One region of the Streptomyces sp. NPDC002640 genome, then DNA from elsewhere that is predicted to be linked to it. Evidence: riboswitches for the same ligand, from Rfam matches in the RefSeq annotation. Region 1 holds a riboswitch; each other region holds the start of a gene.
What was found. A riboswitch is a leader RNA that binds a small molecule or an ion and turns the genes downstream of it on or off. The one in region 1 is predicted to bind cyclic di-AMP.

Region 1 (7,265 bases):
GACCCGGCGGGATGCGCCGTACCCCTTCGTACGGTGTGGAGTCCTGCAGCGCGGCCGGGACCTCCGGGGCGGCGAGCAGCGCGGCCAGGTGCCCGAAGTCGAGGTTGGCGCCCACCAGGTCGGCGAGCGGCAGCGCGGCGGTGGCGTAGGCGGTGCCGCCGCGCCAGGGGGTGTGGAAGACGGGCCGGGCGCCGGCCAGGTCGCCGCAGACCGTGGTGCGCCGGTCGACCTGCACGACGACGGTGTAACTGCCGGGCCAGGCGGTCAGGTGGCGCAGCGCCCCGCCGCGGGCGGCGAAGAGCCCGGCGAGCAGCTGGTCGTCGGTGGCTCCGCAGAGGCCCACCACGGCGATCCGGGTGCGGGCGTCGGCGATCAGGACGCGTGTCTCGTCGGGCCGCCAGTCACCCACCGCCCAGAGGGGGTCGAGGCCGCCCCACAGCTGCTGCGCGCCCACCGGCTCGGGGAGCTCGTCCTCGTACGCGTCGGCGACCCGGCCGGGCCGGCCGTCGAGGCCCGGATCGCCGTAATCACCGAACAGGTCGTAGCCGGGCGGCCGTTGGCCTGCGGCGGCACTGCTCCATCCCACCAACCACCGCATCGACGCCTCCACAGGCTGTGGACAACCAGTGCACGAGCGAACCTGTGCACCATGCTGCCACGAAGGGAGTGTCACGGAGGCATGCCGACGCGCCCTCCGTACGCACGACGCCGGCCACCCGGTCGGAGGGCGCCTGACCGGGGCGACTTGAATGCGCCCCCTGACGCGCCCCCGCGGGCCACCCGATGCGCCGCCAAATCCCTGGCGGGAGGCCGGGAAACCCCCCTCCACAGGGGGCATATTTTCAGCCAATTACGCCGCTCGTGCGTGGATTGCAAAGGCCCGTGCACACTCTCCGTACATACGGAGGGGTGACGCACGGTCCGGGAGGCGGGCTGCGCCTCCCGGACCGGTCCGCCGCCCGCGGGGATGTGGCGGCGGTGTCCCCCAGCCCGCTGGATCCAGTACAGCGGGCCGACCCACGCACCACCCATGGAACCCCTCCCCGGGCCGGCGATGCAGAGCGCACGGCCGGGCGCACGGCCACACACCGGGAGCACGTGGACACGGTCCGTACTCCCGCACGGGCAGCAATCTCGCCATAGGGAACTATGCCCCTTAACGCATGGGATTCGGAGAACTACGCTGGGTTTACGAATGCCGCGGGTTTATGCCAACCGCGGCAGCCGTCTCTGCCGAGGGGTGACCATGTCCAGGGAGCAACGCGGGCCGAACGAGAAGCTCGGCGCCGTTCTCGCCCTCGCGGGAATCAGCAACGCGGGGCTGGCACGGCGGGTCAACGACCTGGGGGCGCAGCGCGGCCTGACACTCCGCTACGACAAGACGTCCGTGGCGCGCTGGGTCTCCAAGGGAATGGTGCCGCAGGGCGCGGCGCCCCATCTGATCGCCGCGGCGATCGGCCAGAAGCTGGGCCGGCCGGTCCCGTTGCACGAGATCGGGCTGGCGGACGCAGATCCCACGCCCGAGGTGGGACTGGCCTTCCCGCGCGACGTGGGGCAGGCCGTCAAGTCCGCCACCGAGCTCTACCGTCTCGACCTGGCCGGCCGCCGGGCGGGCTCGGGCGGCATCTGGCAGTCCCTGGCGGGCTCCTTCGCGGTGTCCGCGTACGCCACGCCCGCCTCGCGGTGGCTCATATCCCCGGCCGACACCTCGGTGGCGCGCGAGGCCGCGGCCGTGGAGGGCTCCGGCGCGCCGCTGAAGGTCGGCCACAGCGACGTCCGCAAGCTGCGGGAGGCGGCGGAGGACGCGCGGCGGTGGGACTCCAAGTACGGCGGCGGGGACTGGCGGTCCTCCATGGTCCCCGAGTGCCTGCGGGTCGAGGCGGCGCCGCTGCTGCTGGGCTCGTACTCCGACGACGTGGGGCGGGCCCTCTTCGGCGCCAGCGCGGAGCTGACCCGGCTGGCCGGCTGGATGGCCTTCGACACCGGGCAGCAGGAGGCCGCCCAGCGCTACTACATCCAGGCGCTGCGGCTGGCGCGGGCGGCGGCGGACGTGCCGCTGGGCGGGTACGTGCTGGCGTCCATGTCCCTCCAGGCCACCTACCGGGGCTTCGGCGACGAGGGCGTCGACCTGGCCCAGGCGGCCGTGGAGCGCAACCGGGGGCTGGCCACGGCCCGCACGATGAGCTTCTTCCGCCTGGTCGAGGCGCGGGCCCACGCCAGGGCGGGCGACGCGGCGGCGGCGGGGACGGCGCTGAAGGCCTCCGAGAGCTGGCTGGAGCGGTCCCGCGAGGGGGACAACGACCCGAGCTGGCTCGGCTTCTACGGCTACGACCGGTTCTGCGCCGACGCAGCGGAGTGCTACCGGGACCTCAAGGCGCCGGGGCAGGTACGGCGGTTCACCGAGCAGGCGCTGTCCCAGCCGACGGAGGAGTACGTGCGGTCGCACGGGCTGCGGCTGGTGGTGTCGGCGGTGGCCGAGCTGGAGTCGGGGAACCTGGACGCCGCGTGCGAGCAGGGGGTGCGGGCGGTGGAGGTCGCCGGGCGGATCTCGTCCGCGCGGACGACGGAGTACGTGCGGGATCTGCTCACGCGGCTCGAGCCGTACGGGGACGAGCCGCGGGTCGTCGAGTTACGCGAACGGGCCCGCCCCCTCCTCGGCACCCCGGCCTGACGTCACGCCCTCCGCGGGCAAGGCGCGCCCGCGCGACGGCGGGGTGGGCTCGCGCGGCGAACCGCGCGGGACGGCGGAGGCGGCAGGCCCGCGCGGTGGGTCGTCGGTGAGGGTGGTGTCGTCGGCGAGGGTGGTGTCGTCGGCGAGGGTGGTGCGGGGTGCCGGGGGTGGGCGGCCCGTAAACTCGGGGCATTGTGTCTGACGACCTGAACTCCCACCGTCGCCCCCCGCGAACCCCCCGGTTCCCGGACGGACCGCAGCCCGACCCGGCCGGCTCCCACTTCGAGCGGCGCATCCGCAGCTTCCAGCCCCGCCGCAGCCGTGTCACCACCGGCCAGGCCGACGCCATCGACCGCCTCTGGCCCCTGTGGGGCCTGGACATCGACGGCCGCCGCACCCTCGACCTCACCGACCTGTTCGGCAACGGCCACCCCGTCGTGCTGGAGATCGGCTTCGGCATGGGCGAGGCGACCGCCCAGATGGCCGCCGACGACCCGTCGACCAACATCCTCGCGGTGGACGTCCACACCCCGGGCCAGGGCAACCTGCTCGGCCTCGCCGAGAAGGGCGGACTGACCAACGTCCGCGTGGCCAACGGCGACGCGATCATCCTGCTCCGCGAGATGCTCACGCCCGACGCGCTGTCCGGGCTCCGCGTCTACTTCCCGGACCCCTGGCCCAAGAAGCGGCACCACAAGCGGCGGCTGGTCCAGCCCGAGTTCCTGGACCTCGCCGCCACCCGGATGCGCCCGGGCGCCGTGCTGCACTGCGCCACGGACTGGGAGCCGTACGCCGAGCAGATGCTCGAGGTGCTGACCGCGCACCCCCGCTTCGCGAACACCCGGCCCGACGGCGGATTCGCCCCCCGCCCGGAGTTCCGCCCGCTCACCCGGTTCGAGGGGCAGGGGCTGGACAAGGGGCACGTCGTCCGCGACCTGCTGTTCCGCCGCGTCTGACGCGGCGACCGCCGGAGCCGGGGCGACCGCCGGAGCCGGGGCGACCGCCGACGCCGGGACAACCGCCGGCGCCGCGGCAACAGAGCGGGCCCCGGCAACAGCGCGGGCCGCGGCCACCGCGGCGCCGGGTCAGGCGGAGGCCTCGTCCAGGCGCGCCAGTTCCGCCTCGCTGAGCCGGAGGTTCGCCACCGCCGTGAGGTCCGGCAGCTGCTGCGCCGTGCGCGCGGAGGCGATCGGCGCCACCACCGTCGGCCGGGAGGCCAGCCAGGCCAGCGCGACCGTGGCCACCGCAGCGCCGTGCGCCCCGGCGATCGCGTCGAGCGCGTCCAGCACCCGTCGGCCCCGCTCGCTCTCCAGGTGCTTGCCCGCACCCGCCGCACGCGGGCTGTCCACCGCGGCCCCGGGGCGGTACTTGCCGGTCAGGAACCCGGACGCCAGCGCGTAGTAGGGGACGGCGGCCAGCCCCGCCCGCTCGGCGACGTCCCGCAGCGGACCTTCGTAGGTGTCCCGGGAGACCAGGTTGTAGTGCGGCTGGAGCGCCACGTAGCGGGCGTAGCCCTCGCGCTCGGAGAAGTCCAGCGACTCCTGGAGCCGCTCGGCGCTGATGTTGGACGCGGCGATCGCCCGCACCTTGCCCTCGCGGACGAGCTGGTCGAGGGCGAGCAGGATCTCCTCGACCGGCGTGTCGGGCTGGTCGTAGTGCGTGTAGTAGAGGTCGATGTGGTCGGTGCCCAGTCGCCGCAGCGAGGCCTCCGCAGCCGCCTTGATGGTGGCGGCCGACAGGCCGCGGTACTGCGGGTGCTGGCTGACCTTGGTGGCGACGACCACCTCGGAGCGGTTGCCCCGGGCCTTCAGCCACCGGCCGATGACGGTCTCCGACTCGCCGCCCTCGTTGCCGTCGGCCCAGGCGGAGTAGGAGTCGGCGGTGTCGACGAAGTTGCCGCCGGCCTCGGTGTACGCGTCGAGGACGGCGAAGGACTCCCGTTCGTCGGCGGTCCAGCCGAAGACGTTGCCGCCGAGGGCGAGCGGGAAGACCTCGAGTCCGGACGTGCCCAGCTTGCGCAGTTCAGTCATGTCCGTGGACAACGCGCCCGCCCGGCGGGTCATTCCGGCCCTCCGACACTCCGTCAGAACACCGTCGTGACACCGCCGGGCGGGCGGGGAAGGTCAGAGGTTGACGCCCCGGTCGGCCAGCCAGGCCCTCGGGTCCACGCCGTCCCCGCCACCGGGGTGCACCTCGAGGTGCAGGTGCGGGCCGGTGACGTTGCCGGTCGCGCCCACGCGGCCGATGACGTCACCGGTGGTGACCTTCTGGCCGACGCTCACGTTGATCGAGGACTGGTGGCAGTACCAGATCTCGGTGCCGTCCTCGAGGGTGAGGACGGTCCGGTAGCCGTACGAGCCGGACCAGCCGGCCTCGGTGACGGTGCCCGAGTGGACGGCCTTCAGCAGGGTGCCGGTGGGGGCCGCCAGGTCGAGACCGGTGTGGTAGCCGGACGACCACATGGAGCCGGCCTGCATGTAGGTGGAGGTGACCGTGTAGGACGCGGCGGGCGCGACGTACTGGGTGGCCAGCTTGGCGAGACGCTCGGCCTCGGCCTTGGCCTTGGCCTCCTGCTCGGCCTTCTCGGCGGCGGCCTCGCGGGCCTCGGCCTCGGCCTTCTCCTTGGCGGCCTTCTCGGCGGCGGCCCGGGTGGCGGCCTCCTGGGCCTCCTGCTCGGCCTGCGCGTCGGCCTCCTCCTGCTGCTGGGCGGCCTGGGCCATGATGCGGGCGCGCAGGGCCTCGCCGGCGTCGCCGGAGGACGCGGTCTCGGCGGGGGCGACGCCCATCTCACCAAGGACGCTGGGCGCGTCGTCGGCCACGGTTTCGCCCTCGGACCCGCCGGGAAGCAGGGAGGTGACCGGGTCGAGCGACGGCATGTTCGGCATGGTGATCTGCACGGGAGCCTTGCCGGGGGCGGCGGTGGCCATGCCCCCCGCGCCGACGGCGGCGATCACGCCCACGCCGAGGACGGTCGAACTCCGCGCGAGACCGCGCTGCTTGGTTACCCGGTGGCGGCCTCTCTGGACGGATCCCTCGCTGGGGTTCCACTCCTCGTGGGAAGCCTGGTCGGCGAAGGCGGTGGCGGGGCCGTACGCGTCGACAGCTTCACGCCGGCTCGGCACGAAAGCCAGATCAGGGGCAGGGCGGTTGGACGCCACGGGGGCGTTCTCCTTTCCTTCCGTTCGCCTACCGGGTTAGCTGACGGGTTCGGAGCGGGAAGGTCTCCTACGCGCGTATACAGCGATACGCCCGATTCACCCCAAAAATGGTTCCCCGGTTCCCTTGCGGGATTCGGCAGAGCGCACGGAGCCGTCGCTTGTGACGGCTGGGACAGCCGCGCGCTGCGTTATCGAACGTTAATAGAAGCGGTGGCTCAATTCCAAGCCGTTCCTTCACATCACCCGACGCTTTGGCCCGAACCTATGGATACCGAACAGGGCGAAACGGACATGGCTTCGATCACACGTCACCGACCGGATTGGCTTGATCACCACGCACCCCGCAGGCCCCACCCGACCCGCCCGTAACCCGTTCCAGCCCGTCCCGGCCCGCTCCGGCGCGCCCACGGCCCCGTCCCTCCGGGTCAGCCGCAGCGCACGGCGAGCAGCGCCATGTCGTCCTCCACGTCGCCCCCCGCGTGCAGGGCCACGTCCTCGGTCAGGAAGCCCAGCAACTCCTCCGGTTCGCGGAACACCCTGCCGTTCAGCCGCTCGACCGGGTCGTAGAACACGCCGTCGGCGTCCCGGGCCTCGGTCAGGCCGTCCGTGTAGAAGAGGACGATGCTGCCCGGGCGCACCTCCACCGGGGACCCCGACCGGGCCGGGCCGACCAGCTCGCCGAGGGCGAGCGGCCCGCCGTGCTCCCCCACCTCGAGGTACCGCGGCTCGGTCCCGGCTTCCAGCAGCAGCGGCGGCGGGTGGCCGTGGTTGACCACCTGCACCGTCCGGCCGTCGCGGGTGAACTGGGCGAAGACCGCCGTGACGAAGCCCTCGGCCTTCTCCAGCTCCACCCCCCGGCGCTCCCGCTCCCGCATCACCGCCTGGTCCATCCGGTGGCCGCACTCCTCGATGGTGGGGGCCCGCTCCGCCACCTCGCGGAAGACGCCGACCACCACCGCCACGGCCGCGACGGCGGTCATCCCCTTGCCCCGCACGTCGCCCAGCATCAGCCGCACGCCGTAGGGGGTGTCCTGCACGGCGTAGAGATCCCCGCCGAGGTTCGCCTCCTGCTGGGCGGCCTCGTACCGGGAGGCGACGTGCAGCGCGCCGAACCGCGTCTGCGGCTGCGGCATCACCGCCCGCTGCGCGGTCTCGGCCATCTCCCGGGCGGAGGCGAGCCGTACGTCCCCCCGGCGGACGACGGTGTTCACCACGCCGGCCAGGGCGGACACGATGACGACGGTGAGCAGCTCGGTGGCGAACTGGGCCGCCGAGAGCGCGTCGCGCAACAGCAGCACCGTCACCGTGCAGACCACCGACAGCAGCCCGATCACCAGGGTGGCGCGCAGCGTGTAGAGGGGGGCGGCGATCAGCGGCGCGGCGGCGAAGAACGGCACCGGGGTCACGTCCGGCGGGGTGACCCGGTCGTAGGCCAG
Region 2 (7,265 bases), on a different contig from region 1:
GTAGATGACCGAGTACGCGTACTCGAGGAAGGAGCCCTGCATTTCGTCCACGACGTCGATGTCGAGGATCCGCTCCTCGAAATCGTCGGGCGATGCTGTCTTCGTGCTGCGGCGGGCCATCGCTGCCGGGCTCCTTCACGGTCTTGCGAGCATGAACGGGGGACTGTCGCGCACCATTGTGGCCCTCGCCGCCGACAGCTCGGACCGCGCCCCCCGCCGGCGACCGCGCGGTGAGCGGGGGGCGCGGGTGATTTCAGTCCCGGCGCAGGGTGTCGATCACGCCACCCCACTCGGGCCCGTCCCACGCGATGGAGACGGCGGTTCCGTCCGACTTGATCTTCAGGGTGCCCTGGGTGCGCTCGGGGTCCGGCTCCGCGCAGTCCAGGGTGATCCGCGGCTTGTCGGTGTTGACGCCCTCGAGCGTGCCGGCGCAGGCGAGCTCGCCGGTGGTGGCGACCTCGGTGCCGGTGATCTCGAGGGTGTCCAGGGGACTGTCGTTGACGGTCCGCCAGGTGCCGTCGATCCCCTTCTCCGCCGGCGCGGGCTGCGAGGACTCCTCGGCCCGCGGGGACTCCTCGGTCCGCGGGGAGGACGCGGCGCTCCCGCCCTTCGCCGCCTCGTCGTCGCCGGAGCCTCCGCATCCGGTGAGCAGCACGGCGCCCGCGACCAGGGCGGCGGTCACGGTCAGGGCCTTGCGCATCGGAACGTCCTTTCCTGTCCCGCGGCGGGGACGTCGGGTCGGTGGGCGCCGCCCATCCCAGCACACTCCCGCGCCCGGCAGGGAGCGGGGTCCGGGCCCCGCGGCGGAGCGCGTCGCCGGATCGGGCGGCAATGTGCCGGACCGGGAACCGGGCGGTACCCCGCCACGGTTGCATACAGTGACAGGCAGTTCGCACTCTCAGCGTTCTCAGAGTTGTCAGCGTTATCAGCGTTATCGGTTCCGAATGTTCGACGCGATCGAAGGGACGTACATGCCCATGGGTCACACGGCCACAGCCGAGGCAGGCTCAGGAGGCCTCACCGCTACCGAGCACCGCCTCGCCAACGGGCTCCGGGTGGTGCTGTCGGAGGACCACCTGACCCCGGTCGCCGCGGTGTGCCTCTGGTACGACGTCGGCTCCCGGCACGAGGTCCGGGGCCGCACCGGCCTCGCCCACCTCTTCGAGCACCTGATGTTCCAGGGCTCGGCCCAGGTGAAGGGCAACGGGCACTTCGAACTGGTGCAGGGCGCGGGTGGTTCCCTCAACGGCACCACCAGCTTCGAGCGCACCAACTACTTCGAGACCATGCCGGCCCACCAGCTCGAGCTCGCGCTCTGGCTGGAGGCCGACCGGATGGGCTCCCTGCTCACCGCCCTCGACGACGAGTCGATGGAGAACCAGCGCGACGTCGTCAAGAACGAGCGCCGCCAGCGGTACGACAACGTCCCCTACGGCACGGCGTTCGAGAAGATCTTCGCCCTCGCCTACCCGGAGGGCCACCCGTACCACCACACCCCGATCGGCTCGATGGCCGACCTGGACGCCGCCACGCTGGAGGACGCCCGCGCGTTCTTCCGCACCTACTACGCGCCGAACAACGCGGTGCTGTCGGTGGTCGGCGACATCGACCCGGAGCAGACGCTCGCCTGGGTCGAGAAGTACTTCGGCTCCATCGCCTCCCACGACGGCAAGCCGGCCCCCCGGGACGGCGCGCTGCCCGAGGTCATCGGCGAGGAGATCCGCGAGGTCGTCCGCGAGGAGGTCCCGGCCCGCGCGCTGATGGCCGGCTACCGCCTCCCCGAGGACGGCACCCGCGCCTGCGACGCCGCCGACGTGGCCCTGACCATCCTGGGCTACGGCGAGTCCTCCCGGCTCTACAACCGGCTGGTGCGCCGCGACCGTACCGCGGTGACGGCCGGCTTCGGCCTGCTGCGCCTGGCGGGCGCCCCGTCACTGGGCTGGCTGGACGTCAAGACCTCCGGCGACGTGGAGGTCCCGGTGATCGAGGCCGCCGTGGACGAGGAGCTCGCGCGGCTCGCCGCCGAGGGCCCCACGGCCGCGGAGATGGAGCGCGCCCAGGCGCAGCTGGAGCGCGAGTGGCTGGACCGGCTCGGCACGGTCGCCGGCCGCGCCGACGAACTCTGCCGCTACGCCGTGCTGTTCGGCGACCCGCAGCTCGCCCTGACCGCCGTCGGGCGCGTCCTGGAGGTGACGCCGGAGGAGGTCAAGGAGGTGGCCAAGGCCCGGCTGCGCCCCGACAACCGCGCGGTGCTGGTGTACGAGCCGATCACCCCGGAGGGCGCGGACGAGGCCGCCGACGAGAACGAGGAGGAGGCCAAGTGACCGAGCTGGCCACGATGGAGTTCCACCCGATGCCGCAGGCCGGCGAGCCCAAGCCGTGGGCCTTCCCCGCCCCCGGACGCGGCGCGCTGGACAACGGCATGACGGTCCTGCACTGCCACCGCCCCGGCCAGCAGGTCGTGGCGGTCGAGGTGCTGCTGGACGCGCCGCTCGACGCGGAGCCCGCCGGACTGGACGGCGTCGCCACCGTCATGGCGCGCGCCTTCGCCGAGGGCACCGACAAGCACTCCGCGGAGGACTTCGCCGCCGAGCTCGAACGGTGCGGCGCCACGCTGGACATGCACGCCGACCACCCCGGTGTGCGGGTCTCCCTGGAGGTGCCGGTCTCCCGGCTGCCCAAGGCCCTCGGTCTGCTCGCCGACGCGCTGCGCGCCCCCGCGTTCGCCGAGGACGAGGTGTCCCGGCTGGTCCGCAACCGGCTCGACGAGATCCCCCACGAGCTGGCCAACCCGGCCCGCCGCGCCGCCAAGGAGCTCTACAAGGAGCTCTTCCCGGCCGGGTCGCGGATGGCGCGCCCCCGCCAGGGCACCGAGGAGACGGTCGGGAAGATCGACGCGGCCGCGGTGCGCGCCTTCTACGAGCGGCACGTCCGCCCCGCCACCTCGACCGCCGTGGTGGTGGGCGACCTCACCGGCGTCGACCTCGACGCCCTGCTGGCCGAGACCCTCGGCGCGTGGACGGGCTCCCCGGCGGACCCGCACCCGGTGCCCGCGGTGACGGCGGACGACACCGGCCGCGTGGTGATCGTGGACCGCCCGGGCTCGGTGCAGACCCAGCTGCTCATCGGCCGCACCGGTCCGGACCGGCACGACCGGGTGTGGCCCGCCCAGGTGCTCGGCGCCTACTGCCTCGGCGGCACGCTCACCTCCCGGCTGGACAAGGTGCTGCGGGAGGAGAAGGGCTACACCTACGGCGTCCGCTCCTTCGCCCAGGTCCTGCGCTCCGCGCCCGACGGCTCGGGCGCGGCCCTGCTGGCCATCAGCGGCTCGGTGGACACGCCCAACACCGGCCCGGCGCTGCAGGACCTCTGGCAGGTGCTGCGCACGCTGGCCGAGGGCGGCCTGACCGACGCCGAACGCGACACCGCGGTGCAGAACCTGGTGGGCGTCGCCCCGCTGAAGTACGAGACGGCGGCCGCCGTGGCCGGCACCCTGGCCGACCAGGTGGAGCAGCACCTGCCGGACGACTTCCAGGCGACGCTCTATCAGCAGCTCGCCGCCACCGGCACCGTGGAGGCCACGGCGGCCGCGGTGAGCGCCTTCCCGGTGGACCGCCTGGTCACGGTCCTCGTCGGCGACGCCGCGCAGATCGCCGACCCGGTCCGCGACCTGGGCATCGGCGAGGTGACGGTGGTCCGCGCGGAGTAGCCGCCCGTACAGGCCGGTTCGGGCCCCGGTGACCGATCTGGTCGCCGGGGCCCGCTTCGTCCCGTTCAACGGGCGTTGCGTGGGGAAGAGTCCGGTTTGCCCTGTGGGATGCGCTACAAAAGCCTTGATCCGTTTGTGATCCGAATGATCACGCCATTAGCTTCGGTCCGGCTGTCCGCCACACTTGTGCGCCGCGCCCGCGGCGCCGGGCAGTCATCGCCTAATCCCCGTACGGCGCGAGCCAGGGGAGCCGGGGACCCACAAGCGGCAACCCCTGGGGTGAATCGGGCGCCTTCCGCACGGCGCGCGCACAACGCGCGCACGGGGGGAGACGCCCGTAGGAGACCTTCCTGCTCCGAACCCGACAGCTAACCCGGCAGGCGAGAGGGAAGGAAAGGACTCAGCCACTTCATGGCGTTCAACTGCGCCTCCGGCAGGCACCGTCGTCCCGGCCGGACCAGCCGCACCACCGCCGGCCTGGCAGGCCTCGCCGCTCTCACCACCACCGGCGTCGTCGGCACCCTGGCCACTCCCGCCTCCGCCGCCGAGACGTCCGCCGCCGAGACCTCCGTCAACGAGACCACCGGCCTGCTGCCGGTCGTCACCATCGGCGACCGCGTGGCCGACCAGATCGACGAGCAGGCCGAGGCCCAGGAGCGGGCGGCCGCCGAGAAGGCCGCCGTCGAGAAGGCCCGCAAGGAGCGCGAGGAGGCCGAGCGCCGCGCCGCCCGCGAGGCCGAGCGCGAGCGCCTGCGCCGCCTCACCATGTTCGTCAGCCCCATCGCCGGCTCCTACGTCTCCACCGGCTACCAGGCCGGCGGCGCCGTCTGGTCCTCCGGCAGCCACACCGGCGTCGACTTCCACGCCGCCGCCGGCACCCCGGTCCGTTCGGTGGGCCGCGGCACCGTGGTCGAGGCCGGCTGGGGCGGCAGCTACGGCTACCAGGTCGTCATCAAGATGCACGACGGCACCTACACCCAGTACGGCCACCTGTCCTCGGTCAGCGTCACCCCCGGCCAGGCCGTGACCCCCGGCGCGCACATCGGCCGCTCCGGCGCCACCGGCAACGTCACCGGGCCGCACCTCCACTTCGAGGCGCGGATGACCGCCGAGTACGGCAGCGACATCGACCCGGTCGCCTACCTCCGGTCCCACGGCGTGAACCTCTGACGCCACCCGCACGCGCGAAAGCCCCCGCCCCGGTTTCCCGGGCGGGGGCTTTTTCGTCGTTCCGGAAGGATTCCGGGCGCACCGGGCGGGCCTCGGCCAAAAATTCCCCGCCCGCGGGGCCTTCCCGTCGGAAATCGCCGTCGATTGCCTTAGAGTCAATTCATTCATCGAGGCGGAGGTCGGCATGCGTATTCCCGCGCATTCGGTATGCACGGCGATCCGGGACGACATCGTCGCAGGCGTCCACGAGCGGGGAAGCCGGCTGACCGAGGAAGTGCTCGCCCGGCGCTACGGGGTCTCCCGGGTCCCGGTCCGCGAGGCGCTGCGCACCCTGGAGGCGGAGGGCTTCGTGGTCACCCGGCGCCACGCCGGGGCCTGTGTGGCCGAGCCGACCGAGCAGGAGGCCGCCGACCTGCTGGAGATGCGGCTGCTGCTCGAGCCGCTGGGCGCCGCCCGGGCCGCGCAGCGCCGCACCGAGGCCCACCTCAAGGTGCTCCGCGGCCTGGTCAGGCTGGGGCAGGAGCGGGCGCGGCGGGGCTACGGCGAGGACCTGCGGTCCTTGGGCGGCTGGTTCCACGAGACGCTCGCGCAGGCCTGCGGCAGCGGCGCCCTGACCTCGTCCCTCACCCAGCTGCGGCACAAGATCGCCTGGATGTACTCGGTGGACCCGCTGCCCGCCCCCACCGAGACCTGGGCCGAGCACGGCGCCATCGTCGACGCCGTGGCCCGGGGTGACGGCGAGCGGGCCCGGCAGACGACCGCCCTGCACACCGAACGCTCGCTCGCCCTGCACCGGCTCCGCATTCCCGGCCAGAACCGCGGAAACGCGGTGCGCCCGGACGTGGTGAGGACTTCGCAACATGCCGTAAACACGGGCGGCCTCTCCACTTAACACCGAGGCCGTATACAAGAGCGGAGGAATTCGATTCCGCATGCCGATTTCTACGGCCCGAGGTGTTTCCCGGGGCTTTCGCGTGCCCGGAAATGCGGGCGGCGCGCACGGCCGAGGGAAAAGCGGCGTTCCGGTCGGCGTTCCGGCCGGTGTTCCGGGCCGACGAGTTCACGGCATCGCGTATCCCGGCCCCCTCGGCGGAGGCTCCGACACCAGCTCCGCGAGACGGCGCAGCACCGCCTCGGCGCCCTCGCCCTCGCAGGACAGCACGATCTCCTCGCCCCCCTGCACCCCCAGGCCCAGCACCTTCAGGATCGACGCCGCGCTCACCGGCCCCGCCCCGGCCCCGTCCGCCCGGGCCACCCGCACCGGCAGCCCCGACTCCTGCGCCGCGCGCACGAACCGCGCCGCCGGCCGCGCGTGCAGCCCGTCCGGCCCCGCCACCCTCACCCGCCGTTCGGCCATCTCCGGCACCTCGCCCTCCTCCTTCTGCTCGTCGTGCACCTGGTCGTGAACCTCGGGGCCCTCCGGACCCGCGCCCGAAGCGGCCACGCGCCGTAGGCTTGCGGCATGCAGAGCCCGTCGGACCGTCACGAGTACCCCGCACACTGGGAAGCCGACGTCGTGCTCCGCGACGGCGGCATCACCCACGTCAGGCCCATCACCGAGGACGACGCGGAACGCCTGGTCAGCTTCTACGAGCAGGTCTCCGACGAGTCGAAGTACCTGCGGTTCTTCTCCCCGTACCCCCGCCTGTCCGCCAAGGACGTGCACCGGTTCACCCACCACGACTACGTGGACCGGGTCGGCCTGGCGGCCACCGTCGGCGGCGAGTTCATCGCCACCGTCCGCTACGACCGGGTCGACGCCACCGGCATGCCCGCCTCCTCGCCCGCCGACGAGGCCGAGGTCGCCTTCCTGGTGCAGGACGCCCACCACGGCCGCGGTGTCGCCTCCGCGCTGCTGGAGCACATCGCCGCCGTCGCCCGGGAACGCGGTGTGCGCCGCTTCACCGCCGAGGTGCTGCCCGCCAACACCAAGATGATCAAGGTGTTCACGGACGCCGGATACGCCCAGAAGCGCAGCTTCGAGGACGGCGTGGTCCGCCTGCACCTCGACCTCGAACCCACCGACCGCTCGCTCGCCGTCCAGCAGGCCCGCGAACAGCGCGCCGAGGCCCGCTCCGTGCGGCGGCTGCTCGCCCCGGGCTCGGTCGCGGTCGTCGGCGTGGGCCGCGGCCGGGGCGGCGTGGGCCGCAGCGTGCTGGAGCACCTGCGCGACGGCGGCTTCACCGGCGCCCTCCACGCCGTCAACCCGTCCTTCCCCGAGGACCTCGCCGAACTCGACGGCGTCCCCGCCCGCCGCTCGCTCGCCGGGATCGACGGGCCGGTCGACCTCGCCGTGGTCGCCGTCCCCGCCGACCGGGTGCCCGAGGTCGTCGACGAGTGCGGGGCGCACGGCGTCCAGGGGCTGGTCGTCCTCTCCGCCGGATAC
Region 3 (7,265 bases), on a different contig from region 1:
CGGTCCACGTCGTCCCAGAGGACGGCGTACCAGGGGCGTTCCGCGACGGGCCGCCCGGTGTCCCGCCGCGGGGCGGCGGAGCCGCGCACGGTGAAGCCGCTCTCGCCCGGCCGCAGGTGGTGCAGCCGCTTCCGGATCTGCTGCTCGGCGTACGCGTCGTCCTTCCACCGCGCCTTGAGGTCGCGCAGGTCCTTCACCCGCTCGCGGGCGGCGTCGCGCTCCTCCTCCAGCTTCGCGACCTCGGCGCGCTGGGAGACGTACTGCCGGGTCGGGTAGGCCAGGGCGACGACCAGGGTGCACAGCACCAGGGCGAGCAGCGCGGCGCGGCCGGTGAGCCGGGAACGGCGTGCCTGACGGCGGGTCTGGGAGCGGTAGACGCGGGCGGCGGTCTGCTCACCGAGCAGCCGCAGCCGGGTGGTCGTGGAGAACCGGTCCCGGTTCTGCGCCATCTTCTCCGCGCCTCCCCGTGGCGTGCCGTGTGCGGCGTGCCGTGTGCCGTGTGCCGTGTGCCGTACGTGCTTTTCCTGCTCTTTCCCCGCACACGGTACGTGACGCCGGGACGCCGTGGGGCGCGGACAGGGGCGTGCCCCCGGAGCCGGGGCTCCGGGGGCACGCGAGGGGCCGTCGGGCGGGTCAGCCCTTGAAGCGCGGGAAGGCGCTGCGGCCGGCGTACACGGCGGCGTCGTCGAGGATCTCCTCGATGCGCAGCAGCTGGTTGTACTTGGCGACGCGCTCGGAGCGGGCCGGGGCGCCGGTCTTGATCTGGCCGCAGTTGGTGGCGACGGCGAGGTCGGCGATGGTGACGTCCTCGGTCTCGCCGGAGCGGTGGGACATCATGCACTTGAAGCCGTTGCGCTGGGCCAGCTCGACGGCGTCCAGGGTCTCGGTCAGGGAGCCGATCTGGTTGACCTTGACCAGCAGGGCGTTGGCGGCGCCCTCCTCGATGCCGCGGCCGAGGCGCTCGGGGTTGGTGACGAAGAGGTCGTCGCCGACGAGCTGGACCTTGTCGCCCAGCTTCTCGGTGATGACCTTCCAGCCGTCCCAGTCGTCCTCGAACAGCGGGTCCTCGATGGAGACCAGCGGGTAGGACGCGACGAGCTCCTCGTAGTACTCCGTCATCTCGGCGGCGGAGCGCTCCTTGCCCTCGAAGAGGTACTTGCCGTCCTTGTAGAACTCGGAGGCGGCGACGTCGAGGGCGAGGGCGATCTGCTGGCCGGGGGTGTAACCGGCCTCCTTGATCGCCTCGAGGATCAGGTCCAGGGCCTCGCGGTTGGAGCCGAGGTTCGGGGCGAAGCCGCCCTCGTCGCCGAGGCCGGTGGACAGGCCCTTGGTCTTCAGCACCTTCTTCAGCGTGTGGTAGACCTCGGTGCCCCAGCGCAGGGCCTCGGAGAAGGACTCGGCGCCGATCGGCGCGATCATGAACTCCTGGATGTCCACGTTGGAGTCGGCGTGCGAGCCGCCGTTCAGGATGTTCATCATCGGCACCGGCAGCAGGTGCGCGTTGGGGCCGCCCAGGTAGCGGAAGAGCGGCAGGTCGCTGGCCTCGGCGGCGGCGTGGGCGACGGCGAGGGAGACGCCGAGGATGGCGTTGGCGCCGAGCGAGCCCTTGTTGTCGGTGGCGTCCAGGTCGAACATCGCCTGGTCGATCAGGCGCTGCTCGGTGGCGTCGTAGCCGACGAGCTCCGGACCGATCTGCTCGATGACGGCGAGGACGGCCTTCTCGACGCCCTTGCCGAGGTAGCGGTTCTTGTCGCCGTCGCGAAGCTCGATGGCCTCGAAGGCACCGGTGGAGGCGCCGGACGGGACGGCGGCACGACCCGTGCTGCCGTCGTCGAGGCCGACCTCGACCTCGACCGTGGGGTTGCCTCGGGAGTCCAGGATTTCCCGGGCTACGACGACGTCGATGGACGGCACGAGCATCTCCTTCTGGGATGTGACGCGGGTGGCGCCGGACCACCTGGTCCGGCACGGGGTGCACAGCCTCCGTGGCTCTGCGAGACCGAGCCTAACCGGCCGGGCGGGATCGGCCAGCCGGTCACCCCCTGTACGGAGGGGTAACAGGAGATTAATTGTTCCGGCTCGAAACAAAAAGCCCCGGAGGCGGATCCGCCGGAAACGGCCCCGCCCCCGGGCGCGTGGTGACGCGCCCGGGGGCGGGGGTTCGTGCGACGGGCGGACCGGTGACCGGTCAGCTCAGGTGGAGCATCTGGCCCGGGTAGATCAGGCGCGCATCCTCGACGACGTCCTTGTTCAGCTTGAAGAGCTTCTTCCAGCCGCCCTTGATGTCGTGCTCCTCGGCGATCAGGCTGAGCGAGTCGCCCTTGACGACCTTGTACTCGCCGTCACCCTTGAGGACCTTCTCGCCGGTGGGCGTGGTGACCTTCTCCTGCTTCTTCGGCTGCTCCGCCTTGGCGGGCTGGGCCGGGGTCTCCTCGGCCTGCGGCGCGGGGGCCGGAGCCTCCTGCTGCGGGGCCTCCTGGGCGGGGGCCTCGGCGGCGCCGCCCTGGTAGGGAGCGCTGGAGAGGCCGGTGCCGCAGTGCGGCCAGGCGCCCGGACCCTGCTCGGCGAGAACCTTCTCGGCTATCTCGATCTGCTGGGCCTTGGTGGCCTGGTTGGCCTGGGCGGCGTACTGGGTGCCGCCGAAGCCGGCCCAGGTCTGGCTGGTGAACTGCAGACCGCCGTAGAAGCCGTTGCCGGTGTTGATGGACCAGTCGCCGCCCGACTCGCACTGGGCGACGGCGTCCCACTCGGACTCGGTGGCGGCGGACGCGGTGCCCGCCGTCAGCAGCGGGGCGGCCACGACCGCGCCGGTGAGACCGGCGACGGCGAGAGCGCGCTTGGCCTTGGACGGACGACGGTGCTTGCCCTGGCAGGTAAACGACATGGAGGTATCCCCTCACCGACGCCTACGAGGTGAGCTGTCGGGTTCGGGCTATGAGGGTCGCCCGGCCGCACACCTCTCGGTGCGCGGCTTCACCCCTAGCCGTTCCGGCGGTCTGACCACCGGGCCGGCACTTACCTGGTTCCCCCGCTCCTGCCTACGGCGCATGACGCGACGACATGTCCCGTACGGCCGTTGGCAGGATTAGGCGTGACGGCCGCCGGGGCCCGCTGGAGCGAGCGGTTTGACGTTAGCCATGCCGCGGCCGGGATTTCAAAGACGATCAGGTCTTATGAGACCCATCTCTCACTTCTCCGGAATCAGACATTCCGGGACGAAAAGGCGGGTAACTCCCCCGATTTTGCCCGCCTTTCGCCCTTCTCCGTCCGTCGCCCCGGCCGCTACGGGAGGGTGAGGACCATGCCCGAGACCAGGCGGTTCGGGTCGTTCCCGATCAGGTCTCGGTTCTCCTCGTAGAGGGCGCGCCAGCCGCCCTTGACGCCTTCCGACTTGGCGATGGAGACCAGGCTGTCGCCGCCCCGCACCTGGTAGGTGTCCGCGGGGGCGGCGTGCCGGCCCGAGGAGCCGGACCCCGTGCCGGTCTCCTCGGCGCTGGGGCCGCGGTGGCGGCCGGAGCCGGAGGAGGACCCGGTGCTCTCCTCCTGGGCGGCGTCGCCGCCGAACAGCGGAGTGTCGTCCTGGAAGAGGGGGCCGTCGCCGCCGCCGAACAGCGGGTCCTCGTCCGACGGGTCCTCGCCCGAGGTGCCGTCCTGCTCGCCGCCGTCGCCGCGGACCGGGGTGTCCTCGCCGGAGCCGCCCTGGCCGCTCTCGTCCTGGCCGGTGCCGCCCTTGCCGGTGTCGTCCTTGCCGGTGTCGCCGCCGTTGCCGTTCTGGCCGTTCTGGCCCTCGCCGGTCTCGGGCAGGTCCGGGATCACCGGGCTGCCGGTGCCGGTGTCCACCAGACCGAGGTCCTGGCCGAGGCCCAGGAGGCCGCCGTCCTGCGCGGAGCCGGCGCCGGGGAAGAAGCCGTGACCCAGGGCGCCGTTCGCGCCCTCGCCGGAGCGCGCCTGCCCGCGGGCGTCGCCCGCCTCGCCGTCCACCGCGCCCGACTTGTCGCCGTTGCCGCTGTTGTCGCTCTTGTCCGCATTGCCGGTGTCACGGGTGCCGTTCAGGTCGCCGCCGGCGGAACCCCAGCCGGAGGCGGAGCCGTCGAAGGCGCCGGGGCCGGTCACGTCGCCGGTCCGCAACGCGTCCACGCCGGTGTCCACCTCGGCGGCGGGGCCGTCCTCGCGCAGACCGTTCATGGCACCGCACGCCAGCCACGGGGTGGCGCCCTGCTCGGCGAGGATCCGCTCGGCCACCGCGATCTGCTGCGAGCGGCTCGCCTCCGACGGGTTGGAGGCGTACGACAGGCCGCCGTGGTCCTCCCACTGGTCCTGGGAGAGCTGCAGACCGCCGTAGAACCCGTTGCCGGTGTCGGCGCTCCAGGCGCCCCCGCTCTCACATTCGGCGACCCGGTCCCAGGTGGCCCCCTCGGCCGCGCCGGCGCTGGAGGCCGCGAACAGCGGGAGGGCGAGTGCGGAACCGGTCACGCCGGCCGCGACGACGACCGCCGGCGCCTGACGGGGGCGGCGGTGACGACCGTTTCCGGAGAGCATGCGGGTGGCCTTTCGTCGACTACAGGGGCCGCGCCGACCCGGCCGGCATCCCGCCGCAGGGGTCGTCGCGTCTGTGCGGGAAGTTAGCCGGTGATCAACGTTCGTCACAACTCGATGTCGCAAGGAACACACGAACGTCACGGAACTGTCGAAGTGTTGCTTCCACTTCAGTCCTGCTCGGGGGCGAACTCGACCGGAAGAGTTCGCAGGCCACGCATGATCAGCCCGCCCCGCCACCGCAACTCCTGGGGATCGACCGCCAGTTGGAGGTCGGGGAGTCGAGTGAGCAAGGTCGCGAGGGCGGTTCGGCCCTCGAGCCGGGCCAGGGGGGCGCCGAGACAGTAGTGGATGCCGTGTCCGTAGCCCAGGTGCTGGTTGTCGCGCCGGGACAGGTCCAGGGTGTCCGGTTCGGCGAACCGCTCCGGGTCCCGGTCCGCCGCCGCCAGCACCACCAGGACGGGGTCGCCCGCCGCGATCCGCTGTCCGCCGACGGTCAGCGGCTCGGTGGCGAACCGCCAGGTCGCCAGCTCCACGGGGCCGTCGAAGCGCAGCAGTTCCTCGATGCCGGTCTCCAGCAGGCTCTCGTCGCCCGCCGCCAGCGACCGCTGGAGCCGCTCGCGCTCCCCGGGGTGCGTGAGCAGGGCGTAGGCGCCGTTGCCGATCAGGTTGACGGTCGTCTCGAAGCCCGCGAAGAGCAGGATGAACGCCATCGCCGCGGCCTCGTTCTCGGTGAGGTGCTCCCCCTCGTCCGAGGCGCGGATCAGGCCGGAGATCAGGTCCTCGCCGGGCGCGGGCTCCGCGGTCAGCGCCTCGCGCTTGCGGTGGATCAGCTCGGCGAGGTAGCCGCGCATCTTCTTCACCGACCGCGCCACGCCGCCGCGCGGGCCGCCGCCGTGGCGGATCATCATGCCCGCCCAGTCGCGGAAGTCGTCCTGGTCCTCGCGGGGGACGCCGAGCAGGTCGCAGATCGCGTAGATGGGGAGCGGGAACGCGAACTCGTGGATCAGGTCGGCGCTGCCGCGTGCGGCGAACCCGTCGATCAGGGTGTCGGTGAGTTCCTGCACGCGGGGGGCGAACTCCGCGACGCGGCGGGGGGTGAACGCCTTCGACACCAGGCGGCGCAGACGGGTGTGGTCCGGCGGGTCGATGTTCAGCAGGTGCGTCATCAGGTCCGCCTTGCGCTCGCCCGGGATGCCGGTCTTGTTCCGGGCGTGCGCGGGCTCGTCGTGGTGCGCGGGGTTCTTCGACAGCCGGGGGTCCGCGAGGGTCTGCCGGGCGTCGGCGTACCGGGTGACCAGCCAGGCCTCGACGCCGCTGGGCAGCCGGGTGCGGTGCACGGGGGCGTGCTCGCGGAGCCAGGCGTAGGCGGGGTACGGGTCGGTGGCGAACTCCCAGGTGAAGAGTTCCGGGGCGGACGGTTCGGGGTGCGGCTCGTTCACCCCACGACGGTACGCGGGCGCGCGGAGCGGTCCTCACGCGGACCTGCGGGGGGGGCGCGGGCGGCGCGGGGGCGCGGGCGGGCGGTTCCGGTGCGGTGCCGGTTCGGTGCCGCCCCCGGGTGCCGCCGCGGTGCCGCCCGTGCCGCCTCGGGTCGCGCGTGCCTCGCCGCGTGCCCAGGCGCCGTCCGCCGCCGCGGGCCTTGTCGGGCGGCGCGGCGGTCCTCGGCCGAGGTGACCCCGCTCCCGAGCGGTCGGCTCGCGGGGGCGCGCGAGGGCTGGCCGTGCCTCGTCGGCCGCCCGGGCACGGCCGCCCGGGGGCACGGCCGCTCGCCGGGCGGCGGGGCCCGCACCACCGCGCTCGTGCCGAGGGGCGGCGGGGCCTCGCCCCGGTGGGGGCCTGCCCTGGTTCGAGCGCGGCCCGCACCTCACGCGGCGCGGAACACCCCCGGGGCGAGGTCAGGGCGTGGGGGTCGCCTCCGCCGCGTGGATGGCGTCGCGGTAGGCGCGGGCGGCCGCGCGGAGCGCGGACTCGGGGTCGACCCCGGCCGCCTCCGCGCGGACCGCGAGGGTCAGCAGTTCGTACCCCACGCCCTCCCCCGCCGGCAGTGGCGCCTCGAGCCCGGCCTTGCGCGCCCGCGAGGCCAGCTTCGCCGCCAGCGCCAGCGCCGGCTGGCCGAGCGGCACCCCCTCGGTGACCGAGGACCGCTGCTTCTCCACCGCCTTGGTCCGCAGCCAGTGCTCCTCGACCTCTTCCGGCGTCGCCGCGGACTCCTCGCCGAAGACGTGCGGGTGCCGGTGGATCAGCTTGGCGACCAGCCCGCCCGCCACGTCGTCCACCGAGAACGGCTCCTCCTCGTCCTCCTCCGCCATCCGGGCGTGGAAGACCACCTGGAGCAGCACGTCCCCGAGTTCCTCCCGCAGTTCCTCGCGGTTGCCCGTCTCGATCGCCTCGACCAGCTCGTACGCCTCCTCCAGCGCGTACTTGGCGAGGCCCTCGTGGGTCTGCTGCGAGGTCCACGGGCAGTCGGCCCGCACCCGGTCCATGACCTGGACGAGGTCGAGGAGCCGTGCGCCGGGCAGGTCGTAGGAGGCGGGCAGCAGCTCCAGGTCGGGCATCCGCACGCGGCCGGAGCCGGCCATCCGGGCCAGCCCGTCGGTCAGCGCGGGCTCGCCCTCGCCGCCGGCGACGACCACCACCGTGCGCCCGCCGGCCGCCGCGTCGACCAGGTCCGGGGCGGAGAGGGACGCCTCCTCCACCGACACCCCCGCCTCGCGGAGGTACGGGAG
Region 4 (7,265 bases), on a different contig from region 1:
TGCTGTACGGCTACGCCGGCTCGGTCTCCTACGGCCGGATCGCCCAGGTCGTCGAGGGCACCGTCCAGGACGTCAGCCCGGCCCTCGCCGGGACCATGGGCAACGACGCGCTGCTGCTCCTGGGTGCCGCTCTGGTCACGATGGGCCTGCTCTTCAAGGTCGGCGCGGTGCCGTTCCACATGTGGACGCCCGACGTCTACCAGGGCGCTCCCACCCCGGTGACCGGCTTCATGGCGTCGGCGACCAAGGTGGCGGCCTTCGGCGCGCTGCTGCGGCTGCTGTACGTGGTGCTGCCGGGCCTGCGCTGGGACTGGCGGCCGGTGATGTGGGCGGTGGCCGCGGTGACCATGGTGATCGGTGCGATCGTCGCCATCACCCAGACCGACATCAAGCGGCTGCTGGCCTACTCCTCGATCGCGCACGCCGGGTTCATCCTGGCCGGTGTGATCGCGGCGAGGCCCGAGGGCATCTCCTCGGTCCTCTTCTACCTGGCCGCCTACTCCTTCGTCACGGTCGGCGCCTTCGCCGTGGTGACGCTGGTGCGCGACGCGGGCGGCGAGGCCACCCACCTGTCCAAGTGGGCCGGGCTCGGGCGGCGTTCGCCGCTGGTGGCGGCGGTGTTCGCGGTGTTCCTGCTGGCCTTCGCGGGCATCCCGCTGACCTCCGGGTTCGCGGGCAAGTTCGCCGTGTTCAAGGCCGCCGCGGAGGGCGGCGCGGCGCCGCTGGTGGTGGTCGGCGTGCTGTCCTCGGCGGTCGCGGCGTTCTTCTACATCCGGGTGATCGTGCTGATGTTCTTCAGCGAACCCAAGCCGGAGGGGCCGACGGTGGCGGTGCCGTCGCCGCTGACGACCACGGCGATCGCGGTCGGCGTGGCGGTCACGGTGGTGCTGGGCGTCGCCCCGCAGTACTTCCTCGACCTGGCGACCTCGGCAGGCACCTTCGTCCGCTGACGGCCGGCCCGCACCTGCAGGCGCGCCCGCCACCTGAGGCCGACCCGCCGCCTGACGGCGGCTCGCCCCACCAGGCGCCGGCATCCACGCCGAAGGCCCGGCTCCACCAGGAGCCGGGCCTTCGGCGTACACGCGGGGAGCGCGGCCGGGGCCGCGGCAGGGGTCGCGCGGCCGAGGCCGCGGCGGGGGTCAGCCCGCCCGGGGCCGCGGCGGGTCAGCCCGCCCGGTGCACGACCGCGTCGCACAGGTGCACCAGCGCCGTCCGCGCCTCGCACTCCGGCAGCGGGGTCAGCGCCGCCCGGGCCTCCTGCGCGTACCGCACCGTGTCCGCCCGTGCCTCCTCCAGCGCCGGGTGGGCCCGCAGCCGCGCCACCGCCTCGGCGAGCCGCGCCTCGTCCGTCAGGTCGGAGTCCAGCAGCTCGCACAGCTCGACGTCCTCCGCCAGCCCCAGCCGCTCCACCCGCTCGCGCAGGCGCAGCACCGGCAGGGTGGCGATGCCCTCGCGGAGGTCGGTGCCGGGGGTCTTGCCGGAGTCCGAGGACTCGGAGGCGATGTCCAGGACGTCGTCGGCGAGCTGGAACGCCACGCCGAGCCGCTCGCCGTACTGGGTCAGCACGTCCACGACCTGGTGGTCGGCGCCCGACATCAGCGCGCCGAAGCGGCAGGCGACCGCGACCAGCGAGCCGGTCTTGCCGGCCATCACGTCGAGGTAGTGGTCGATGGGGGAGCGCCCCTCGGCCGGACCGGCGGTCTCCAGGATCTGGCCGGTGACCAGGCGCTCGAACGCCTCGGCCTGCACCCGTACCGCCTCCGGGCCCAGGTCGGCCAGGATGTGCGAGGCCCGCGCGAACAGGAAGTCGCCGGTGAGGACCGCGACCGAGTTGCTCCAGCGGCTGTTGGCGCTGGGCACCCCGCGGCGCACCTCGGCCTCGTCCATGACGTCGTCGTGGTAGAGGGTGGCGAGGTGGGTGAGCTCGACGACCACGGCCGAGGGGACGATGCCCGGGGCGTCCGGGTCCCCGAACTGCGCGGCGAGCATCACGAGCAGCGGGCGGAACCGCTTGCCGCCCGCCTTCACCAGGTGCTGCGCGGCCTCGGTGATGAACGGGACCTCGCTCTTGGTGGCTTCGAGCAGACCTTCCTCGACGGCCGCCATGCCGGCCTGGACTGCGGCCTCCAGCGCCTGGTCCCGAACCCTCAGCCCGAACGGCCCGACCACGGTCACGAGGGGTCTCCTGTCTGCTGGTGTGTGTCGACGGTTACACGGTTTGTCGATAGGTCATTGCCATCACCCCACTCAGCGTATCCGGTCAGCTTTCGATCACCGACAGCCCCCACCCGCCAGATGGCCGGAGACACCCCTGTCCGGTTTAGAAGGGTTGTGCGGGTAGTTTCGCATTCACTCCTTTTGGGTGGCCAACGGCTGATCCGTGACATGAGCCACAGGAGCGGGTGGCCGGATGGATGGGGCGGCTGGCCCGAACTCGGCTCTGGCAAAAGCCAGTTGGGGTGGCCCGGTGCGGGCGGGCGAGGGGCAAATCACCCGTAACCATGATCAAGGGTCTTGATCATCCGAGTTCGTACTTGTTTCGGACATTCGCTCTCACATACGTTTCGCGCCAGCCGGGTGGAACGCCGAGTCCTGCCGCCGTCCGGTCCTCACTGATCCATTCCACGCACGGCAGGAGCGGGGGACCCAGGTACACCGCCGGACCGGAGCGCGCTCCGGACGGCTCGGGGTGAAGCCTGCCGCCCGCCAGGGCGACGGGCCGGGCAGCCTTTCTGGCCCGAACCCGACAGCTCACCTCGCAGGCGCCGGAAAGGAAGAGCGCAATGTCCCGTCTCACCCGTACCGCCTCGGCCCTGGCCGTCGCCGCGGCCGTCGTCGCCACCCCGGTCATGGGTGCCACCGGCGCCTGGGCCGCCGAGACCCCGGCCGCCCAGACCTCGGCCGCCCAGACCTCGGCCGCCCAGGCCAAGGTCGCCGTCGCCCCGGGCAACAAGGTCACTCACCTGGCCGCCACCCAGGACAACCTCGACGGCTGGATCCGCGAGGCCCTCGCCGTCATGGCGAAGAACGGCATCCCGGGCACCTACGAGGGCATCCACCGCAACGTGATGCGCGAGTCCTCGGGCAACCCGCTCGCCATCAACGACTGGGACATCAACGCGATCAACGGCATCCCCTCCAAGGGGCTGCTGCAGGTGATCGACCCCACCTTCGACGCGTACCACGTCGAGGGCACCGAGCCCTCGCCGTTCGACCCGGTCGCCAACATCGTCGCCGCCTGCAACTACGCGGCCGACCGCTACGGCTCGATCGACAACGTCAACGGTCCCTACTGACCGACCCCGTCACCCGTGGCTCACGGGGACGGGAACAACCGCTCGAGGACGACGGCCACGCCGTCGTCCTCGTTGGTCGTGGTGACCTCGTCGGCCACCGCCTTCAGGTCGGCGTGCGCGTTGGCCATGGCGACGCCGTGGGCCGCCCATCTGAACATGGGCACGTCGTTCGGCATGTCGCCGAAGGCGATGGCGTCCTCCGGGCCGAGGCCCAGCCGGGACGCCGCCATGGCCAGGCCGGTCGCCTTGGTGACGCCGTGCGGCTGCAGTTCGACGGTGCCGGGGCCGGACATGGTCGCCGTCGCCAGCGAGCCCACCGCGGCGGCGGCCACCGCGGTCAGCTCGTCGTCGGTCAGCCGGGGGTGGGCCAGCAGCACCTTGGTGATGGGCCGCTCCCACAGGTCGTCGCGCCGGCCGACCCGCACCGCGGGCAGCGTCGGCCGCGCCATCCGGTAGCCGGGCTCGATCAGCGTGAGCCCCTGGACGCCGTCCTGGTCGACGGCCGCGTACACCTGGCCCACCTCGGCCTCGATCTTGCCGAGCGCGGTCTCCGCCAGCTCCCGGTCCAGGGTCATCGACCACACCAGGCGGTCCCGGTCGGCGTCGTAGAGCTGGGCGCCCTGGCCGCACACCGCGAAGCCGCCGCCGATGCCGGCGAGCAGGTCGCGGACCCGCGGCGCGGGGCGGCCGGTCACCACCAGATGGCGGGCCCCCGCCCTGGCCGCGCACCCCAGTGCGGCGCGGGTGCGGGGTGAGACGGTGTCGTCGTCACGCAGGAGCGTGCCGTCCAGGTCGGTGGCGACGAGCGCGTACGCGGGGAGCGCACGGGAGGGGGGCGCATAGGCGGCGGGTGCGGGCATGATCAGAGAATACGGATCCTCCGGCGCGCCCCCGTGACGGGTTGACAGCTCAGCGTGATGTGTGCAATAGGGCGTTGGTCATCTCATCTGAGCGATCACTCGTCCAGCGAGGCCAGGAGTTCGACCACGCTCTCGCCGTGGGTGGCCAGCTTCTTCTCGCCGATGCCGCTGATCCCGCGGAGCTCGTCCACCGAGGACGGGCGGGCCGCCGCGATCTCGCGCAGCGTGGCGTCATGGAAGACGACGTAGGCGGGGACGCCCTGCTCACGGGCCCACTCGGCCCGCCACGCGCGCAGCGCCTCGAAGACCGGCTGGAGTTCCTCGGGCAGCTCGGCCGCGGCAGCCGCGGCCTTGGCCTTGCGCTCACCACGGGCGGAGGGCGCCTTCTTGGGCTCCTTGCGCATCGGCACCTGCCGCTCGCCGCGCAGCACGGCGGCGCTGCCCTCGGTCAGCACCAGCGTGCCGTACTCGCCCTCCACCGACAGCAGGCCCTGGGCCAGCAGTTGGCGGATCACGCCGCGCCACTCGCCCTCGGCCAGGTCCTCGCCGATGCCGAAGACCGAGAGCTGGTCGTGGTCGAACTGGATCACCTTGGCCGTGCGCTTGCCGAGCAGGATGTCGGTGATCTGGGTGGCGCCGAACTTCTGGCGCCGTTCACGGTCCAGCCGGACCACGGTGGACAGCGCCTTCTGCGCGGCCACCGTGGCGTCCCAGGTCTCCGGCGGGCTGAGGCAGGTGTCGCAGTTGCCGCAGTGCTCCTTCTCTGCCTCCTGGCCGAAGTAGGCGAGCAGCTGGCCCCTGCGGCACCGCACCGTCTCGCACAGGGCCAGCATGGCGTCCAGGTGGGCCTCGGCGCGGCGGCGGAAGGACTCGTCGCCCTCGCCCGACAGGATCATCTTCCGCAGCTGGACGACGTCGTTGAGGCCGTAGGTCATCCAGGCCGTCGACGGCAGTCCGTCGCGGCCCGCGCGGCCGGTCTCCTGGTAGTAGCCCTCGACCGACTTCGGCAGGTCCAGGTGGGCCACGAAGCGCACGTCCGGCTTGTCGATGCCCATGCCGAAGGCGATGGTCGCCACGACCACCAGGCCCTCCTCACGCAGGAACCGGGCCTGGTGGCGGGCGCGGGTCCCGGAGTCCAGGCCCGCGTGGTACGGCACCGCGTCGATGCCGTGGGAGGTCAGGAACTCGGCGGTCTTCTCGACCGAGTTCCGGGAGAGGCAGTAGACGATGCCGGCGTCGCCCTGGTGCTCCTCGCGCAGGAAGGCCAGGAGCTGCTTCTTCGGTTCCGCCTTGGGCACGATCCGGTACTGGATGTTCGGCCGGTCGAACCCGGCGACGAAGTGCCGCGCCGAGCCGAGGCCGAGCCGGCGGGTGATCTCCTCGTGGGTGGCCCGGGTGGCCGTCGCGGTCAGGGCGATCCGCGGGACGTCCGGCCAGCGCTCGCCCAGCACCGACAGGGCGAGGTAGTCGGGACGGAAGTCGTGGCCCCACTGGGCGACGCAGTGCGCCTCGTCGATGGCGAAGAGGGAGATCCGGCCGCGGGAGAGCAGGTTGAGCGTGGACTCCAGTCGCAGCCGCTCGGGGGCCAGGTAGAGCAGGTCGAGCTCACCGGCGAGGAACTGGGCCTCCACCACCCGCTGCTCGTCGAGGTCCAGGGTGGAGTTGACGAAACCGGCGCGCACGCCGGCCGCGCGCAGGGCGTCGACCTGGTCCTGCATCAGGGCGATCAGCGGGGAGACCACCACGCCGGTGCCGGGGCGGACCAGGGCGGGGATCTGGTAGCAGAGGGACTTGCCGCCGCCGGTGGGCATCAGGACGACCGCGTCCCCGCCCGAGACGACGTGCTCGACCACGGCCTGCTGCTCGCCGCGGAAGGACTCGTAGCCGAAGACCCTGCGCAGCGTCTCGAGTGCCGGGGTCTCCGCGGGTCCGTCCGCGTCCGTCTCCGTCATGGTTGCCGTGGTCACACCTGTACCGCCTGTCCCTGCCGTCCGTAGCCCTGCCTCCACCATAGGGGGACGGACCGACGGGCCCGGAGTTTTCCACAGGCCCGCGCGAACCCGGGGAACGCGCGGGGCCGGCGACAGGCTCAGTGGAGGCAGAACTCGTTGCCCTCGGGGTCGTACATCACCGTCCACGCGCCGCCCTGCTCGCGGACCTCGCGCAGCACCCGCGCGCCCAGGGAGGTGAGCCGCTCCACCTCGGCGGCGCGCAGGCCCTCACCGGGGTGGAGGTCGAGGTGGAGGCGGTTCTTGACGGTCTTCGGTTCCGGGACCCGCTGGAACAGCAGTCGACGCCCCAGCCCGGTGCCGGACTCCTCGTCGTACGGGTCGTCCGGGTGCCGGACCGCCGCCAGGTTCCGCCACGCCGCGCGGCCCCGCCACTCCAGGGTGGCCTCGGCCGGCACCACCCCGGCGGCCAGCAGCTTCTCCACCAGTGGGGCGTGGTCCTCGGGGAGGTAGTGCAGCGCGGCCGCCCAGAAGTCGGCCAGGGCGTGCGGGTCGGCCGCGTCGACGACGAGCTTCCAGTGGACAGGCGTCGTGGGTTCCGTCATGCCACCACTCTTACGGGTGGTGAGCGGGCGTGCGCAACCGGAATGCGTGATCAGGCGGTGCGCTCCGGGGCACCCGCCGCGCGCGGGTCCGGGACAGTGGCCGCACCGGTCTCCGCGACCGCGGCCGCACCGGTCCCCGCCACGGCCGCCACACCGGTCTCGGGGACCGCCGCCGGGTCGGCCGGGCCCACCACGGGAGCCGTGGCCACCGCCGCGGCGGCCGCCTTCCGCAGGGCGCGGGCCGAGCGGCGGGCGGTGCGCAGCGCGTCCCAGGTGAGCAGGGACAGCGCGAGCCAGACCAGGGCGAAGCCGGCCCAGCGCTCCGGCGGCATGGCCTCGTGGAAGTAGAGGACGCCCAGCGCGAACTGGAAGACCGGCGCCAGGTACTGCAGCAGGCCCAGCGTGGACAGCGGGACCCGGATCGCGGCGGCGCCGAAGCAGATCAGCGGCACGGCGGTGACCACTCCGGTGGCGGCCAGCAGCGCGGCGTGCCCGGCGCCCTCGGTGCCGAAGGTGGAGCTGCCCCGGGACCCCAGCCACAGCAGGTAGGCGAGG

Region 2: another riboswitch for cyclic di-AMP. It lies ahead of ACWD3O_RS10935 (M23 family metallopeptidase); the one in region 1 lies ahead of ACWD3O_RS00055 (M23 family metallopeptidase).
Region 3: another riboswitch for cyclic di-AMP. It lies ahead of ACWD3O_RS05110 (transglycosylase family protein); the one in region 1 lies ahead of ACWD3O_RS00055 (M23 family metallopeptidase).
Region 4: another riboswitch for cyclic di-AMP. It lies ahead of ACWD3O_RS04450 (transglycosylase SLT domain-containing protein); the one in region 1 lies ahead of ACWD3O_RS00055 (M23 family metallopeptidase).

What each region holds. Positions count from the first base shown of each region.
Region 1 covers NZ_JBSFVZ010000001.1:10,889-18,153, forward strand. Annotated here, with positions in the region: gene ACWD3O_RS00035 (asparagine synthase-related protein) at 1-598, opposite strand, end outside; gene ACWD3O_RS00040 (MFS transporter) at 1,247-2,671, shown strand; gene trmB (tRNA (guanosine(46)-N7)-methyltransferase TrmB) at 2,866-3,627, shown strand; gene ACWD3O_RS00050 (aldo/keto reductase) at 3,757-4,701, opposite strand; gene ACWD3O_RS00055 (M23 family metallopeptidase) at 4,795-5,829, opposite strand; cyclic di-AMP (ydaO/yuaA leader) riboswitch at 5,840-5,978, opposite strand; gene ACWD3O_RS00060 (PP2C family protein-serine/threonine phosphatase) at 6,255-7,265, opposite strand, start outside.
Region 2 covers NZ_JBSFVZ010000006.1:217,875-225,139, reverse strand. Annotated here, with positions in the region: gene ACWD3O_RS10955 (DNA gyrase/topoisomerase IV subunit A) at 1-120, opposite strand, end outside; gene ACWD3O_RS10950 (hypothetical protein) at 254-700, opposite strand; gene ACWD3O_RS10945 (M16 family metallopeptidase) at 972-2,324, shown strand; gene ACWD3O_RS10940 (M16 family metallopeptidase) at 2,321-3,709, shown strand; cyclic di-AMP (ydaO/yuaA leader) riboswitch at 3,917-4,107, shown strand; gene ACWD3O_RS10935 (M23 family metallopeptidase) at 4,121-4,879, shown strand; gene ACWD3O_RS10930 (GntR family transcriptional regulator) at 5,064-5,771, shown strand; gene ACWD3O_RS10925 (HPr family phosphocarrier protein) at 5,940-6,236, opposite strand; gene ACWD3O_RS10920 (bifunctional acetate--CoA ligase family protein/GNAT family N-acetyltransferase) at 6,342-7,265, shown strand, end outside.
Region 3 covers NZ_JBSFVZ010000003.1:82,685-89,949, forward strand. Annotated here, with positions in the region: gene ACWD3O_RS05100 (septum formation initiator family protein) at 1-449, opposite strand, end outside; gene eno (phosphopyruvate hydratase) at 634-1,914, opposite strand; gene ACWD3O_RS05110 (transglycosylase family protein) at 2,189-2,884, opposite strand; cyclic di-AMP (ydaO/yuaA leader) riboswitch at 2,889-3,056, opposite strand; gene ACWD3O_RS05115 (transglycosylase family protein) at 3,283-4,539, opposite strand; gene ACWD3O_RS05120 (cytochrome P450 family protein) at 4,707-5,978, opposite strand; gene ACWD3O_RS05125 (nucleoside triphosphate pyrophosphohydrolase) at 6,435-7,265, opposite strand, start outside.
Region 4 covers NZ_JBSFVZ010000002.1:390,755-398,019, reverse strand. Annotated here, with positions in the region: gene nuoN (NADH-quinone oxidoreductase subunit NuoN) at 1-950, shown strand, start outside; gene ACWD3O_RS04455 (polyprenyl synthetase family protein) at 1,165-2,175, opposite strand; cyclic di-AMP (ydaO/yuaA leader) riboswitch at 2,607-2,778, shown strand; gene ACWD3O_RS04450 (transglycosylase SLT domain-containing protein) at 2,784-3,296, shown strand; gene ACWD3O_RS04445 (HAD family hydrolase) at 3,317-4,156, opposite strand; gene recQ (DNA helicase RecQ) at 4,252-6,108, opposite strand; gene ACWD3O_RS04435 (VOC family protein) at 6,246-6,710, opposite strand; gene rarD (EamA family transporter RarD) at 6,761-7,265, opposite strand, start outside.